DNA from 2 places in the Vibrio sp. V30_P3S12P165 genome. Region 2 is predicted to be linked to the other one. Evidence: riboswitches for the same ligand, from Rfam matches in the RefSeq annotation. Region 2 holds a riboswitch; the other holds the start of a gene.

Region 1 (9,020 bases), on a different contig from region 2:
ATTATCTTTACTACGCCCATAGCTGTGGTCATTTTCTGGATTGCCGTTATAAAAACGGTCTGTCATGACAAAGTAGACAATCGCATTATCCCAACTAAAAGCGGTTGATGGAGTGGCTTCTACCTCTTCAAGTAATAATAGGCCTTGGCTGTCTTTACCTGGTTGCAGCGTGATATGGCCATCTGTGACGGTGGTGGTTTGCCCAGTAAGTGCATCTCGCACTAAGCTACCATTGGCGAAAGTTTGACTCACATTGATCGTTTTTGGCGTGTCACTTGCCACTGGGCAGGTTGACATAAAGTTGGATGTTGCACTGGTTTGTGGCTTGATTTTAACCGTCAGTTGATCAGTTTTAGGGTTCAACTCAAATTGATAAGTGTTGGCTTTAAAAATTCGAATCGGAATAGCCGACTCTTGTGCACAGTTATCTACTTTCAATGGTTGATTAAATTTAATCCGTTCCTCGTCACTTAGCGCAAAATGGGCTCCACAGCTTTGAGCAGCATTTGAAATCGAAAGCGTATAGCTTCCTTTCTCTATCTTCTGTTCAGCAATCAATAACCCCTCTGAGTTCGCTTTGAAAACTGTTTGTTGGTTATTAATGGTTAGTAGCAGTGCCTCTTCAGGAAGTTGACTGCAGGCGCTTATTATCCCGATGGATAATGCAAGTATGGTTTTTTTCATAGTGTCCTTTCCCCCGAATGAAATAGCCTCTTTATAGCAAAACTCCCCCTATACAATCCGAGCGGTTGACCACTTAGTGAGGGATTATTATTACTACAAAAAGTAATCGTGTTCACAAAAATAGCAAGAGTACGAAGGGGATACATTTTTGTTGAAAAACTGCTCATAGAAGAAATATGAGCTTATTTGTATATTTTGTTATTAGAAGTGACTCCGGTAACTTTTTAAAACGTACATCATCTTCTACCTAAAATCCCGATAAAGGAAAAGCTAACTTTACCGATAACGTGCTTCTTTTCCGAAGTGGTAAAGCGGTACAATGGGTAAAACATTATAGGAGGGCTCATGGGACAGTTATCTATTTTAGGGTTGATCGCAATCGGGGGAGCAATCGGTGCCTGTTCTCGTTATGTGGTATCTGAATGGTGTGTGACCTTATTCGGACGATCTTTTCCTTACGGAACATTGACAGTGAATGTGGTGGGATCTTTAATTATGGGGTTACTGATCGCTGCGATTGAGAATGAGTGGCTTGCTCCTTACCCTTGGCGACAAATCATCGGTTTGGGTTTTCTCGGTGCATTAACAACATTTTCGACTTTTTCGATGGATAACGTATTGATGATGCAACAAGGTGCCTTCTTTAAAATGGGGTTTAATGTGTTACTCAATGTCATGTTAAGCATTTCTGCTGCTTGGTGTGGCTATCATTGGTTACTCCGTAGCTGATTAAAAATTATCCTTTTTCTCTTGGTTAACGTTTCGCTCTTCTCTATAATGGCACAACTTGTCGGAGTGCCATAAGGCTGAGACCGTTAATTCGGGATCCGTTGAACCTGATCAGGCTAGAACCTGCGAAGGGAACAAGAGAAGACAATCTGGATGTCTATCTATCCTTCTATTCATCCATCTCCTATTTGTCATCCCCTCTTGTCGCATCTTTCCGCCAAGCATTTATCCCTAATTGTTAACCAAGGAAAATGCTATGTCGATTCGTAAACAAGCGAGACTGGAAGCTAAACAGTTTATTGAAACCCTCTCGGTACAACCGTATCCCAATTCGAAAAAAGTGTATGTCACCGGTTCTCGGCAGGATATTCGTGTTCCCATGCGTGAGATTTCACTGGCCGATAGCCTGATTGGTGGCACAAAACAAGCGCCAATTTTTTCCAGCAATGCCCCGATTCCTGTCTATGATACTTCTGGTTTGTATACCGATCCCGATTATGTAATTGATTTACAAAAAGGTTTACCAAAACTGCGCGAAGCTTGGATTGAAGAACGGCAAGATACGGAAATCTTGCCTGAAATGAGTTCACACTTTGCTCGTGAACGTTTAGCCGATGAAACCCTTGATGAACTGCGTTATGGGAATTTACCCAAAATTCGCCGTGCGAAAACAGGGCAACGAGTGACTCAGCTTCACTATGCGCGGCAAGGAATCATTACGCCAGAGATGGAGTTTGTCGCTTTACGTGAGAATATGGGGCGTCGTCACTATCAGGATGAGCAATTGAATCGTCAGCATTCTGGACAAAACTTTGGTGCCTATTTACCCAAAGAGATAACCCCTGAGTTTGTTCGTCAGGAAGTGGCAGATGGTCGAGCCATCATGCCATGTAATATTAACCATCCTGAATCGGAGCCGATGATTATTGGGCGCAATTTTTTGGTGAAAGTGAATGCCAACATTGGGAACTCTTCCGTTAGTTCTTCGATTGAAGAAGAGGTAGAAAAGCTGGTGTGGTCGACTCGCTGGGGAGGCGATACGGTGATGGATCTTTCCACTGGGCGAAATATTCATGAAACTCGGGAGTGGATTTTACGTAATAGTCCCGTTCCAATTGGGACGGTGCCTATGTATCAAGCCTTAGAAAAAGTCAATGGGGTGGCAGAAAATCTGACGTGGCAAGTGATGCGCGATACCTTGCTTGAGCAAGCCGAGCAAGGGGTCGATTACTTTACCATTCATGCTGGGGTGTTATTACGCTATGTTCCCATGACCGCCAAACGGGTAACGGGAATTGTTTCTCGTGGTGGTTCTATCATCGCTAAATGGTGCTTGGCACACCATCAAGAAAACTTCCTCTATACCCATTTTCGAGAAATCTGTGAAATCTGTGCGCAATACGATGTCGCGTTATCGCTAGGAGATGGCCTGCGTCCCGGCTCGATTGCCGATGCCAATGATGAAGCACAATTTGCCGAGTTACATACCTTGGGTGAACTGACAAAAATTGCTTGGGAATATGATGTTCAGGTGATGATCGAAGGGCCGGGACATGTGCCAATGCATATGATTAAGGCCAATATGGATGAGCAGCTAGTGCATTGCCATCAAGCGCCATTTTATACCCTTGGCCCACTGACCACCGATATTGCACCGGGCTATGACCACATTACTTCTGGTATTGGGGCGGCGCTGATCGGTTGGTTTGGGTGTGCCATGCTCTGTTATGTTACTCCAAAAGAACACTTAGGCTTACCCAATAAAGAAGATGTTAAAACCGGTTTAATTACCTACAAACTTGCCGCCCATGCCGCTGATTTAGCGAAAGGTCATCCCGGTGCGCAGCTCCGTGATAATGCGTTATCGAAAGCTCGCTTTGAGTTCCGTTGGCAAGATCAGTTTAACTTATCACTAGACCCAGTGACAGCCAAAGCCTTCCATGATGAAACCTTACCGCAAGAATCGGGCAAAGTGGCTCACTTTTGTTCTATGTGTGGCCCTAAGTTCTGTTCAATGAAAATCTCTCAAGAGGTACGGGAATACGCCAATCATCCGCAGCAGGTTGCAGCGGATCAAGCCATTTCCGTCACCCTGTTGGATGATCCATTACAAGGCATGGCGCAGAAATCACAGGAATTTCGTGCGGCTGGATCGGAGTTATACCATCCTGCTATCAGTACAGAGGAGTAAGCTTGTGAAGTTACTGATCCCCTCACATTGTATTGCGCTGACGGGAGAGGTGCAGCAAGTTTTACGGCTTGCTCAGCAACAAGGATTTGCGATTGAATCAGTGGTGCTGGGTGTAAGCTCAACGCCATCGTTGCAGCTTGTTACTGATACCACTTCCTCTTTCTCTTGCGATCTCTTTGCTCATATTGATCAACCCCAAGGTACGAATGAGCGTGTGATACGTTATTTTTCATCCATTTCAAATCTAGAAGTGGACGAGAATAGCATTATTATTGGTGGGCATATTCAAGGTAAAGTCGTCGATTTTTGGCAACAACAAGGGGTTCACTATCGGCTCACCTCTGTTTCGGTTTTGGAGCCGCCACAAGCATGGCGACACTTTGCTTGGTTAATGGCGGCATTGAGTTTGGATTTCCCTCTGCATGATGCTTTGATACTTGCGCGAGCTGCATTAAAGGTTTCACGTGAAACATGGCCGACCGAGTATCAAGATTTTCCGGTTCCTTATTTATTTTCTGCCAACGCCTTTCGAACACTCGCATTTCCACCATTACAGAAGGAGAGCTTAGGGCTATACCCTGTGGTGGATGATGTTGGTTGGGTTAATCGGTTGCTGCAACTTGGGGTTAAAACCGTTCAGTTGAGAATTAAGCATCCGCAGCAACTGGACTTAGAACCGCAAATCATCCAAGCCATTGCATTAGGGCGGCAGTATCAGGCGCAAGTGTTTATTAATGATTATTGGCAATTGGCGATAAAACATGGTGCATTTGGCGTCCATCTTGGGCAAGAGGATTTACAAACGGCCGATATTCAAGCGCTTGCCAAGGCTAATATTCGCTTAGGGCTATCCAGCCATGGCTACTTTGAATTGCTTTATGCTCAGCAGTTTCAGCCCAGCTATATTGCCCTTGGGCATATCTTTCCCACCACCACGAAAAAAATGCCTTCTAAACCACAAGGCTTAGTTCGCTTGGCTTTGTATCAACAGTTACTCAACACCCTGCCTTATGGGGACATGCCCAATGGGGAAGATCAAGGCATGCCAAGTGTTGCGATTGGGGGAATTGATTTGAGTAATATCCAGTCCGTTGTGGATTGTGGTGTTACCAGTGTCGCTGTGGTGCGTGCGGTGACTCAAGCCGAAGATCCCCAGTTAGCGGTTCAACAGTTACAAGCGAGTTTCTCTCAAAACTTAAATTTGACGCTTGGATCAGTGAGTCATCCATCGGAGGTCACTGATGTTATCGGATAAACAATTTTTACGTTACCAGCGACAAATTTGCTTAAACGAAGTGGGTGAGCAAGGACAAGCATATCTGTTTAACCGCAGCGTATTACTGATTGGGTGTGGTGGATTAGGAAATGCCGCGGCACTGTATTTGGCTGCCGCGGGTGTGGGGAGGTTAATCTTGGCGGATGATGATCTTGTTGAAGTGTCAAATCTGGCTCGGCAAATCGGTTTTAGAACGCCGCAGATTGGAATGGCGAAAGTCTTAGCATTGGCAGAGTCTTTGGCACAATTAAATCCTGAATGCAAAATTCGCCCAGTGAATCGGCGGATGGATCGATCATTATTAACCTTAGAGGTGGCATTGGCCGATGTGGTGTTGGATTGCAGTGATAATTTTTTGACTCGTCATAGTATCAACCAGGTGTGCTATGAGCAAGGTGTCCCACTGATTTCAGGCTCAGCCATTGGTTGGCAAGGGCAGCTCATTGGCTTTGATTTTACTCAGCCAAATTCAGGCTGTTATGCCTGTTTTGCTCCACAAAAGCAGCAAAAGAGTCAGCGCTGTTCTGATAGCGGAGTGATGGGGCCTGTGGTGGGAACCATAGGTAGCTTACAAGCGTTATTGGCATTACAGACGTTAATGAAGATGGATAACGTCCCTTTTTCTCGGTTCCACCAGTTTGATGGCCGGTATTTGAGTTGGCAGCAGTGGCAGCTCACGCCTGACCCCGATTGTTCCATTTGTTCAACACCCCTAAATCATCGAGTATCCGCTCATGTTCAGCCGAAGGAGGAATTATGACAATGGTGATTACCATTAACCAGCAGCCACAGCAGGTAGCTCAAGGGCGAACGTTGCAGCAAATACAACAGGAGTTGCAACTTCCCACCTTAGGCTGTGTTTTTGCCATTAATGACAACATTATTTCTAAAGGGTTGTGGGCAAAAACCTATTTGAATGACGGCGACCAAATCTCTCTTTTTCAAGCCATCGCAGGAGGCTAAATATGTTGAGCATCGCAGGAAAAACCTTTCAATCTCGCTTACTTACTGGTACGGGTAAGTTTGCAAATAGCCATGTTATGGCTCAAGCGATCCAAGCGAGTGGATCACAACTGGTGACGATGGCATTAAAAAGGGTTGATTTAAAAAGCCGTGAAGATGACATTCTTGCACCGCTGATTCAGGCGGGGGTCAATTTATTGCCCAATACTTCAGGAGCAAAAACTGCACGCGAGGCGGTTTATGCTGCGCAACTGGCTCGTGAAGCTTTGGAAACCAACTGGGTGAAATTAGAAATTCATCCCGATGCTAAATATCTGATGCCCGATCCTATCGAAACACTGCAAGCAGCAGAGCAACTGGTTAAGCAGGGGTTTACTGTGCTGCCGTATTGTCATGCTGACCCCGTGCTCTGTAAACGGTTAGAAGACGTGGGGTGCGCTGCGGTAATGCCGCTTGCTGCTCCCATTGGCAGTAACCAAGGGTTAATCAGCAAACGCTTTTTGGAAATCATTATCGAGCAGGCGCAAGTGCCGGTCATTATTGATGCCGGTATTGGTGCGCCTTCGGATGCGCTATTAGCGATGGAAATGGGCGCAGATGCGGTGTTGGTCAATACGGCCATTGCTACTGCGGCAAATCCCGTCTTGATGGCAAAAGCGTTTAAGCAAGCGGTTGAGACTGGGCGGTTAGCCTATCAAGCTGGGGTAGCTGGGCAAAAGTTACAGGCTGTGGCTTCCAGTCCATTCACCGCTTTTTTGGATGAAGAATGATGAGCTTTATTGAACGATTTAACCAACTGGATTGGGATGACATCAAGCTCTCTGTGCAGAGTAAAACCCGTGTAGATGTTGAACGTGCACTGTCAAAATCGGTCAGAAACTTAGCCGATTTTCAGGCATTAATTTCTCCTGCGGCAGAGCCTTATCTAGAGCTGATGGCGCAACTTTCTTACGCGGCTACACGTCAGCGTTTTGGTCATACCATGTCGTTGTATGTGCCGCTTTATCTCTCGAATTTGTGTTCTAACGCGTGTACCTATTGTGGATTTTCAATGGAAAATCGCATTAAACGTAAAACGTTAAACAAACAAGAAGTAACACAAGAGATAGCAGCGATTAAGGCGATGCGGTTTGATAGTGTTTTATTGGTCACGGGGGAGCATGAAACCAAAGTTGGCATGCACTATTTCCGGCAAATGCTTCCGATCATCAAGCCTCATTTTCATTATTTGGCCATGGAAGTGCAGCCGTTAGAGCAGCAAGACTATGCTGAACTTAAAACACTCGGTTTAGATGCGGTCATGGTGTATCAAGAAACCTATCATCCTTCGACTTACGCTGAGCACCATTTGCGTGGCAAGAAGATGGACTTTGAGTTTCGCTTAACCACGCCAGATCGACTGGCCAAGGCGGGGATGGATAAAATTGGCTTAGGGGCCTTGATCGGGTTAGAAGATTGGCGAACCGATGCGTTTTATGTCGCGGCCCATCTCGACTACTTGGAGAAAACTTACTGGAAAAGTCGTTATTCGATTTCATTCCCTCGCTTACGCCCCTGTACGGGAGGTTTGCAGCCTAAATCGATTATGTCCGATAAGCAGTTAATCCAATTAATTTGTGCTTTCCGCTTATTCAGTCCGCAAGTGGAACTCTCTCTTTCCACTCGTGAATCGGCTAAGTTTCGTGATCATGCGGCATTATTGGGTATTACCAGTATGTCGGCGGCATCAAAAACTCAGCCCGGAGGGTATGCTGACCCTAAGGTTGAGTTAGAACAATTTGCGATCAGTGATGAACGTAGTGCTATCGAGGTTGAATCAGCAATTAAAGCGAATGGATTAGCCGCGGTGTGGCATGATTGGCATGAGGTCTATTCCGGTGTTTCACGTGAAACAAACGGCTCTGCATCATCTATTTCTTCATCGCCTATTTCATCTTCATCGTCGTAGAGTCATTCCGTCACAGAGAGTAAAACGTTATCGACGAGAGATACGGTAGATAGTAGATAATAGATAAATGTGAGAAAAAAATAGAGGGGACGACAGGCAATGGCGTCGACCTCTATTTTTATTTATATCGGTTTTTATTTATATCGGTTTCACTTCGAGTCATTCCATTGCAGATTATCGCTCGGTGACTCGTTGGCTGATTTTGAAACTAGTGATGTGAAATGGGTTGTGTCGCTTTTTCCAACCATGCTTTCACTTCTCCGGTAACTAGCGGACCAACCTCTTGCCAAACTTGTTGGTGATACTGATTTAACCAAGCAAGTTCAGGTTTAGTTAAGCGATTGATATCAATCGCTCGGGTATCAATTGGGCAGCGAGTGAGAGATTCAAACCCAAGCATAGGTTGATCACCTTGCGTTGTTACTTCCACCACCAATTCAAGGTTTTCAATCCGAATGCCAAATTGTTCTGCGCGATAATATCCCGGCTCATTGGAGAGCACCATACCAGGACGCAGGGCAATAGGGTTATACACTTTACTGATCCGCTGCGGGCCTTCATGAACACTGAGAAAATGACCGACACCGTGCCCAGTACCATGATCGTAATCGTATCCTTCAGACCATAAATATTGACGAGCCAGCGCATCCAGTTGGTGACCACAAGTGCCTTTCGGAAAACGAGCACGAGCTAAAGCGATGTGTCCTTTAAGGACTAAAGTAAATTGGCGCTTCATCTCTTCGCTCGGTTCACCGATGGCGATCGTGCGAGTGATATCCGTGGTGCCATCTAAATACTGACCGCCAGAATCAACCAGGTATAAGCTATTATCATTGAGCGGCCCGGGCTTGGGTTGATTTTGATGGTTGTAGTGGCACATAGCAGCGTTACTACCCGCCGCTGAGATAGTGTCAAAACTGAGATCCACTAGAGTGGGGTCTTCTGCTCGAAACGCATGTAATTTCTCTGCTAGCTGTGCTTCGTTATGAAATTTTTTGGCCGAGACTTGGTTGTCTAACCAACAAAGAAATTTCGCCATCGCCACACCATCTCGAATATGACATGCTTTCATGCCAGCTATTTCTGTAGCGTTTTTGGCTGCTTTACTTAATAAGCACGGATCCGCTTCGTTAATCAATTCCGCGCCGATATTTTGCAGCACAAGCGTAAACCAAGCATTACTGGTGCTAGGATCGATCATCACTCGCTGTCCTGCCAATGCTTCTAAT
Region 2 (9,020 bases):
TAACAGGCCAATACTAGCGTCTGCTGGCAGACCAAAACGAGCATTGAGCGTAATGGTTGGAGCATAAATCGCTCGTGCGCGATCCGGCCCTTGCCCAACTAAAGCGGCAAGCGCATTTTTTTGTAATTCAATCGACTCATTCAGTGCCAAGAGTTCAGCATCAACACTGGCAGCAATCGATTTTGCTTGGCTAACCGCCCCCAGAGTTTCAAGCCCGTTGTCGTAGCGTTTTTGCAATAACTCAACCGTTTTCTCTCTCACCCCTAAAGCCGCTACTACCGTGGTTTGGTTAGCATAGAGACGTGCCAGTTCGGCATAGGCATTAGCAATGGATGTCGCTAACATCAAATGAGCAGAAACACTTTCAACCTCTGCAGCGGCCAAATCTGAGGTTGCCGCCGCAATCGACGCTCGGTTCTTACCCCAGAAGTCAAAGTCATATTGAAAATTAAGCGTGAGTGAGCCGTAATCATTCCAACCATGAGGTGGTGAATACGATTGGTACTGATAACTGACTTTACTTTCGCTTGCAGAAGCCGCCAACCCGACATCCAACGAACGAGCAGCCCCTGCTTGCTCGGCAATGCCTCGGGCATTATCTAATCGTGCCTTCGCCATTTGTAACGTGGGGGAATACTCAAAGGCTTCTCTTATTAATTGATTAAGCTGTGTATCTTGATAGCGTTCCCACCAAGTATCCGTCGGCCACTCTATGCTGGTATGATCAGTAAACGTCTGTTCGGTATTCCACTCTTGTGCGGACTTCATCTTGGCCAAGTCTTGATCTAGATCTGGACTTGCGCAGCCAAAAAGTAACGCCGCACTGAGAATACTCATCGAAAAATAAGAAACAGATTGGCTCTGCATAAGCTTTATTTGAGTATTGTATTTCACATTTCACAACCTTATAACTAAACTGTACGGTACAGTTATACTCTTGACAGAAATGGCTAGTCAAGAGAAACTTATAGAAATTTTTCAGTTGGGATTGATGGGTGAATGCGAGTTAAAAGTGAAGAAAAAAGGCAAGCTATTTTAGAGGTTGCAAAAGATTCTTTTACACAACAAGGCTTTGAACAGACATCCATGTCACACATTGCTAAAATGCTGGGCGGTTCAAAAGCCACGCTCTATAACTACTTTAGCTCTAAAGAAGAGATCTTTTCAGCGGTCATGGCCTCTTCAGCCACCGAACAGATTGCTAATGCGTTCTTATCTCTTGATAAAAATCGAGATATTGCCACTTCTTTAGAAGAATTTGGCGTAAATTTTCTCAACTCGATTCTCGGTGTTGAAGCCATGGCAATTTATCGTATGGCGATCCACGAAGCTGAACGCTCCTCTGTTGGACGACATTTTTATGAGCAAGGGCCCAAAAAAGGCTGGACGCACGTCAGCGAGTATATTGCTGCACAAATTGATAAAGGAATGCTAAAGCCCTGCGACCCTTGGATTGCCGCCATGCAATTTAAAGCTCTTCTATCTGCGGAATACGTTGAACCGTTTGCCTTAGGGGCCATAGACAAACCCACTCACACACAAATTAACACCACCGTTCACCGAGCCGTCACTATCTTTCTTACCCTTTATTCTCCACAATAACCCCTCTTTTATTGATACAAAAACAGGTTGGTGAAAACGCCCTCCCATAGTCTATAAGATAATAAAGCAGGAGCCAGCACTTTGGCCCCTGTGCTTCCAGCGCCGAACACGCCCTATTGCCAACCTTACTTTCTCATTCACACATGAAATAGTTCACAAGCGATTCAATAACAAAAAATACTGGACATGATAACGATTCTCATGCTGAAATAATGTTATGTTATAACATATAGAATTTTACTAATGAAAAAAACGTTATTCTTGCTTGGTGTTATCGCCATTGCCGTGGTGTTTTTTTGGAAACCCAGCGCATCGGACAAACCCTCTCTTTTATCCGTTTCTGGTCCGTTTGAGTTTAGTAGCCAAGATTTGTCAAAAGATGGTTTTCTTTTTTCTCGCTTACAGGTCGTTGAAGCATTAATCGGTATTAATGACCAAGCACAACCTTATCCGCTTTTAGCACAAAGCTGGCAACAGAGTGAAGATGGATTACGCTGGGTTTTTGAAATTCGCCCCAATGTTCTGTTTCATGATGGTCAGCCGCTCACGGCCCAAGCTGTCGTTCACTCACTCAGCCGAGCCGTCAATAAACCGGGAGTGATTCGTCAAGTCCCGATTGAGTCGATTACCGCAGAAAATGAGGCGCTGGTGATCATCCTACAGCGTCCTTATCGGCCATTGCTTTCCGTCCTCGCTCACTATTCCACCGCGATCATTTCGCCATCGTCTTATCATGAAAATGGGCACGTCAATCGCTTACAAGGCACCGGCCCCTACCAAATTGATCAATTACAAGCACCACATAAGGCGCAAGTCATGCGTTTTGATCGTTACTGGGGAACACCAGCGGCCATTGAGAAAGTGGAGTACTTAACGGGGCATCGTTCAGAAAGCCGAGCGTTGCTCGCGCAAACGGGGCAAGCGGATATCGTCTATACATTAGATCCTATCAGTATCCCAGCCCTCCAGCAGGCCAAAAATGTCCAGTTACACATTGAGTCAATACCACGAACCGTGTTGATTAAAGTCAATAATGCTCACCCATTTCTTAGTCATAAATCAGTACGTCAAGCCCTTAGCTTCGCTTTGGATCGTCAAGGTATGGCAGAATCCGTACTCCGTTTGCCACAATCCCATGCTTACCAACTTTTTTCTCCCGCTTTAGGCTCTTGGCATCTGCCCGCTTTATCGGGAGAACAACGCCAGTTAGAAAAAGCGCAACAATTATTAACCGACCAAGGCTGGCAAAAAAACGCGCAAGGCTTTCTGGAAAAATCGGGGGAAGTTTTCCGCGTTCAGTTACTGACTTATGCCGATAGACCAGAGCTTCCTCTCCTCGCAACGGCAATCCAAGCACAATGGCGAGAGTTGGGTATTGATGTTCAAATTTCGATTGATAATTCCAGTGCCATTCCTGCCAAGCATCATGATAATTCATTAGAACTGGCACTAATTGCCCGCAATTTCGGTACACTTGCTGACCCCCTACCTTTACTAATGGAAGATTTTGCTACCGAAAAAGGATCCGATTGGGGGCCCATGCACTGGTCATCCGATCTCTTCTCACAACAGCTTGATCTGCTAGTCACTGAATCTGACCCAGAGAAATATGAACAATTGGCTCAGCAAGCCGCTCATATCCTTGCTGATGAAATGCCTCTTATTCCTGTGACTTATTACCAACAAATTATCGCGGTAAATCGTCAAATTCATGGCTTCTCTTTTGACCCTTTTGAGATTAACTACCGTCTGTCGGAGATGAAGTTCCATGACTAAACTCTTGCTCTCTCGGTTGTACCAAGCACTTTTTGTCGCTTGGTCAGTGGGCACCTTGACGTTTATTTTGATGAGAATGATCCCCGGCGATATCGCCTACCGCATTGCAGCAGGTCGGTATGGTTATGACTATGTCAATGAACAAGCCGCCTTAGCGGTGCGAGCGGAACTTGGGCTTGATCGTTCAGGTGTTGAGCTTTATCTCAGTTGGCTATGGGATTTGTTGCATTTTAATTTGGGGCATTCTCTCGTCAGTGGCGAGCCGATTGTTGATGCCCTATCTCATCAGCTTGGCCATTCATTACTTCTTGCGGGCGCAGCAACGTTACTTTCTCTATGCCTTGCCATTCCACTTGGGATCTACTGTGGAAGAAGAGTTAACCAGTGGAGCGATCACCTTGCGCTCTTTGGTTCAATCACTGTTAGGGCTCAGCCAGTCTTTCTGATTGGGTTGGTGCTGATCTTGATTTTCTCTTTACACCTGAACTTACTGCCCGTAGCGGGGTTTGGCCGACTAGAACACGTGATTCTTCCTGCATGCGCATTGGCATGTAGCCTTGCCGCTATGTCTAATCGAATGATCCGTAATGCCACCCACCAAGTGATTCATTCCTCCTATTTTCAGTTTGCACGTCTTAAGGGGTTAACCGAATCTCAGGCATTTCAGCGACATGCACATAAAAATATTGCTTTGCCCGTCATTGCTTTCGTTGGCATTCAAGCAGTCGGCTTGGTAGAAGGAATCGTCATGATTGAATCCTTATTTTCCTGGCCCGGTATTGGTCATGCCCTTTCTCACGCTATCTTCCAACGTGATATTCCGATGATCCAAGGTGCGGCATTGATCATGGGGTTACTGTTTGTGTTCATCAATACCTTGGTTGATGTGGCCCAGTATTACCTAGATCCAAGACAACGATTTGCAAAACAGGAATCACACGCATGAGTGGCCTTATTCATTTATCTCGAACCCAATGGGTGGGATTGAGTATTTTATTCGTTCTCATCACGCTCACCGCCATCGAGTGGCTTTTTTATCAGGGTGATCCGGCCCAACAATCATTATCTCAAGCGTTTGCATTACCGTCTTGGCAAGAACCGTTCGGGCGAGATCACTATGGCCGCAGTAACTACGCTCGGCTCAGTAGTGCAATTATGACCTCGCTCAGTATGGCGCTGTTCAGTGTTCTCACCTCGGCTTCATTAGGGCTACTCGCAGGGGTGGTGGCGGCATGGAAAGGGGGCTGGTGGGATAAAAGCTTGTCGTGGTTGGTCAACCTACTTTTGGCTATGCCGGGGCTCATTTTAGTTCTTCTTTTTGGTGCCATGCTACCGGGCTCATTTATGATCCTCTATTTTGCTATCTCTTTAATTTTATGGGTAGAGTATTTTCGAGTGGTGCGTAGCCGAACCCTAACCTTGCTGCGCTCTCCCGAAATCGAAGCCGCCCGACTTTACGGATTCAGTTCGTGGTATCAATTTAAACGCCACTTGTGGCCAACACTGCGTACCGATCTCTTTACCTTAGGTTGCTTTGGGGCTGGAAATGCCATCTTGGCGCTTGCCTCGATTGGTTTTTTATATGTAGGCCTTAAACCACCCGCCGCAGAACTAGGGCTCATGATGGTTGAGTTATTTCGTTATTATCATCAAGCCCCATGGGTACTGCTTCAGCCTATCGTGGTCGTCTTTCTGTTAGTCATGAGTTTTCATCTATTAGCTCGAGGTAAACACGCATGAACACTTTATTACACGTAGAGCAGTTAGCGATCAATAGCCAAGAACAGTGTTTGGTTGATCCCGTCTCCTTCCATCTGGCTTCTGGTGAAGCAGTCACCATTTTAGGAGAAACGGGCTCAGGGAAAAGCCTTCTTGCCAATGCAATTATTGGAACGTTACCCAATGAGTTAACCTTGCAAGGAAATATCACGCTATTTGGAAAAAATCAGAACTCCCGCTCTCAGGCAGAGCGTCAAGCACTCTGGGGAAAGAAAATCTCGATTCTCCCTCAAGAACCTTGGTACGCCTTAAGCCCATTAATGAACGTAGGTGAGCAAGTCCGTGAAGTTCATACGTTAGTTAATCACAATGCCGCCCAGGCGAATGAAAAAACGCAGGCAGCCTTTAATCAGGTTGAACTTAGCCAAGACCAAGGGAAATACCCCCATCAGCTCTCTGGAGGCATGGCACAGCGGGTAGCCTATCTTTGCGCCACTCAAGCAGGAGGCGAACTGTTGATCGCTGATGAACCAACCAAAGGGCTAGACAGCAGTCGAAGAGATCAGATTATTGAACAGCTCCTCACCCATAAGCAACGAGGAGCGGTACTCACCATTACTCATGATGTTGAAGTCGCTGACCGCTTAGGGGGAGAGATCATTGTCATGAGAAAAGGGGTTATCCAAGAGCGAGGGCCAGCAGAACAAGTGCTTAAACACCCTCAATCAGACTACACCAAAGCCCTTATTGCTGCTGATCCCCATTTTTGGGAAAAACGTTCTAAACCTCAAATAGGTGAACCACTACTGACGGTTCATCAGTTAACCAAAGGGTTTGCAAAGAAAACACTATTTCGAGATCTTAATTTCACATTAGCCAGTGGTGAAGTTCTTGGCATCAGCGGTGACAGCGGTTGTGGCAAATCAACCTTGGCCGATCTCTTGCTTGGGTTACAATCCCCTTGCTCTGGCAGCATCACGTTTCACCAGAAAATCAAGGTCGCTGAGGCGCTGAAGCTGTATCAAGACCCTCCCAGTGCGTTGGCGAAACATTGCACATTGCAAACGCTATTGAACGATCTTGAACAACGACATGCGATTGATAAGCAGGCGATCCCGATCTTAATGGCAAAACTCAACTTACCACCGGATTTATTGCTGCGTCAGGCAACCCAAATCTCGGGAGGGGAATTACAGCGCTTTGCTATTTTACGGGCTTTATTAATGAAGCCTAAGCTACTGATTGCCGATGAACCCACCTCTCGTCTTGACCCCGTTACCGCAGCAAACACATTGGAATTGATGCTGGATTTAACACAACAGATAGGCTGCGCGTTAGTCCTCATTAGCCATGATAAAGTAGCATTAGAGAAGCGCTGTCATAAGGTGGTTCAACTCTAGTTGTTTCACTTAAATTATTTGTTAGTATAGGCCATTATAGTCGGGGAGCCTTAAGGCTGAGATCGCATTGCGAGACCCGTTGAACCTGATTCAGTTAGCACTGACGTAGGGAACTATGGCAACCGATGACGCAGCCTTCGCATACCACTAGCATCAATGTGTATACGATGATTTAGCTTCGACCATTTTGGTCGTCATTGGCCAGTTCCTATACGTCATCTATAGGAGCCTGTCATGAGCAACACCTTATCTGCTATTTCACCCATCCCAATCGTATTAACTATTGCTGGCTCAGATAGCGGCGGCGGTGCGGGGATCCAAGCCGATATCAAGGCCATTTCCGCCACTGGTAGCTATGCTTGTAGCGCCATTACCGCCATCACCTCCCAAAATACCCTTGGAGTAACGGCAATTTTACCGATTGCCATTGAACACATTGCCAGTCAACTGGATGCGATTTTTAGTGACTTTACCGTGGCCGCGGTAAAAATTGGTATGCTGGCTGATAGCCAGATTATCCATATCGTGGCTGAAAAACTCCGTCACTATCAACCAAAGATTATCGTGTTAGATCCGTTAATGGTCGCCACCAGCGGTGATGCGTTACTTGCCGAACAAGCCGTCAATGACTTAAAACAACAGTTATTGCCATTAGCCACGGTTATCACGCCTAACTTACCTGAAGCCGCGGTATTTACTGGCTGTCCGATACCAAAACACGACCAGCAACTTGATGAGATCATCGCGGCATTACAGACTTTGCCAAGCCAAGCGGTGCTGCTTAAAGGTGGCCACTTTACTGCATCCGTAAATAGTCACGATTGGCTGATCTGCGGATCGCGGGTAAGGTGTTTTTCAGGGCGAAGAATCCACACCAGCAATACTCATGGTACAGGTTGTACCCTTTCTGCAGCGCTCGCTTCTTACCTCGCGCAAGGCTTAAGCCTTGAGCAAGCGGTATCGCGAGCAAAGCATTATATCTCGCAAGCCATCTTACATGCTGACCAGTTACAGGTAGGTAAAGGCCATGGGCCTGTGCATCATTTCTATGCGCTTCACGGCAAAGTTCACACCGAACAGAAAAAATTGAAACCGGTTACAGAAACCGGTTTCAATTGAGTAAAAAACGATCTAGACTAGTCACAGATTAAGCCTATTTCTGGTAAATGATTAAGGGGTAACCTATGACACAGTACAGTTTTCCGAAAGATTTTCTCTGGGGCGGCGCAGTGGCGGCTCACCAAGTAGAAGGTGGCTGGAACAAAGACGGTAAAGGCGTGAGTGTAGTTGATGTGCTGACTAAAGGGGCGCATGAAGTACCGCGAGTGATCACCGATAGCGTAGAATCCGATCAGTTTTATCCTAACCATGAAGCGATTGATTTTTATGGGCATTATAAAGAAGATATCGCGTTATTTGCTGAGATGGGCTTTAAATGCTTTCGCACATCGATTGCTTGGACGCGGATTTTTCCGAACGGCGATGAAGCCACACCTAACGAAGCTGGGCTGCAATTTTATGATGATCTGTTTGATGAGCTATTGAAATACGGCATTGAACCGGTCATCACCCTTTCGCATTTCGAAATGCCGAATCACTTAGTGAAACACTATGGCAGTTGGGCGAATCGCCAAGTGATCGACTTTTTCGTTAAATTTAGCCAGACTGTGATGGAGCGCTATCAGCACAAAGTCAAATACTGGATCACTTTTAATGAAATTAACAATCAGCGTAACTGGAAACTGCCGATTTGGGGATATTGTAACTCAGGGATGATCTACACCGATTACCCAAATCCTGAACAGATGATGTACCAAGTGCTGCACCATCAATTTGTTGCCAGTGCGCAAGTGGTCAAATTAGGCCATCAGATAAACCCTGATTTTAAAATCGGTAGCATGATCCACATCATGCCGCTCTACCCAGCTACTTGTCGTCCAGAAGACGTGTTACTCGCACAAGAGCTGATGCGCGAAAAGTATCTATTTAGTGACGTTCAAGTACGTGGCTACTACCCAAGTTATTTGATTAAAGAATGGCAACGTAAAAATATCCAAATCGACATCGCCGCTGGGGATGAGCAAATTTTACGTGAAGGCTGCGCTGATTACCTCGCGATCAGCTACTACATGACCAATATTGTCTCAACCCAGAAAGAGCAAGGACAAACGACCTCTTTGTTTGAAAATAGCCGTCTCAATCCATATCTACCCGCGTCTGATTGGGGCTGGCAAATCGATCCCGACGGTTTACGTGTTGCCTTATCTGAACTGTATGAGCGTTACCAAAAGCCAATTTTTATTGTCGAAAATGGTCTTGGCGCGCTTGATGAAGTGCAAGCGGATGGTTCAATTAATGATGATTATCGAATTAACTATCTCAGCGAGCACATCAAAGCGGTGGCGACCGCCATTAACTACGATGGTATTGAGGTGATGGGCTATACCCCTTGGGGCTGTATTGATTGCGTGTCTTTTACCACCGGTGAATACAAAAAACGTTATGGTTTCATCTATGTCGATA

The links. Region 2 has a riboswitch for thiamine pyrophosphate ahead of thiD (bifunctional hydroxymethylpyrimidine kinase/phosphomethylpyrimidine kinase). Riboswitches for the same ligand answer to the same signal wherever they lie in the genome.
Region 1: it holds a riboswitch for thiamine pyrophosphate, as region 2 does, so the genes downstream of both, thiC (phosphomethylpyrimidine synthase ThiC) here and thiD (bifunctional hydroxymethylpyrimidine kinase/phosphomethylpyrimidine kinase) in region 2, are expected to answer to the same signal.

Annotation. Positions count from the first base shown of each region.
Region 1 covers NZ_WXWH01000006.1:94,463-103,482, reverse strand. Annotated here, with positions in the region: gene CAG57_RS01830 (alpha-amylase) at 1-684, opposite strand, end outside; gene crcB (fluoride efflux transporter CrcB) at 1,030-1,413, shown strand; TPP riboswitch at 1,466-1,564, shown strand; gene thiC (phosphomethylpyrimidine synthase ThiC) at 1,670-3,604, shown strand; gene CAG57_RS01815 (thiamine phosphate synthase) at 3,609-4,859, shown strand; gene CAG57_RS01810 (HesA/MoeB/ThiF family protein) at 4,846-5,640, shown strand; gene thiS (sulfur carrier protein ThiS) at 5,634-5,843, shown strand; gene CAG57_RS01800 (thiazole synthase) at 5,846-6,613, shown strand; gene thiH (2-iminoacetate synthase ThiH) at 6,613-7,791, shown strand; gene CAG57_RS01790 (aminopeptidase P family protein) at 8,000-9,020, opposite strand, start outside.
Region 2 covers NZ_WXWH01000013.1:67,102-76,121, forward strand. Annotated here, with positions in the region: gene CAG57_RS02895 (efflux transporter outer membrane subunit) at 1-867, opposite strand, end outside; gene CAG57_RS02900 (TetR/AcrR family transcriptional regulator) at 1,000-1,602, shown strand; gene CAG57_RS02905 (ABC transporter substrate-binding protein) at 1,846-3,378, shown strand; gene CAG57_RS02910 (ABC transporter permease) at 3,371-4,324, shown strand; gene CAG57_RS02915 (ABC transporter permease) at 4,321-5,118, shown strand; gene CAG57_RS02920 (ABC transporter ATP-binding protein) at 5,115-6,497, shown strand; TPP riboswitch at 6,529-6,626, shown strand; gene thiD (bifunctional hydroxymethylpyrimidine kinase/phosphomethylpyrimidine kinase) at 6,732-7,616, shown strand; gene CAG57_RS02930 (6-phospho-beta-glucosidase) at 7,682-9,020, shown strand, end outside.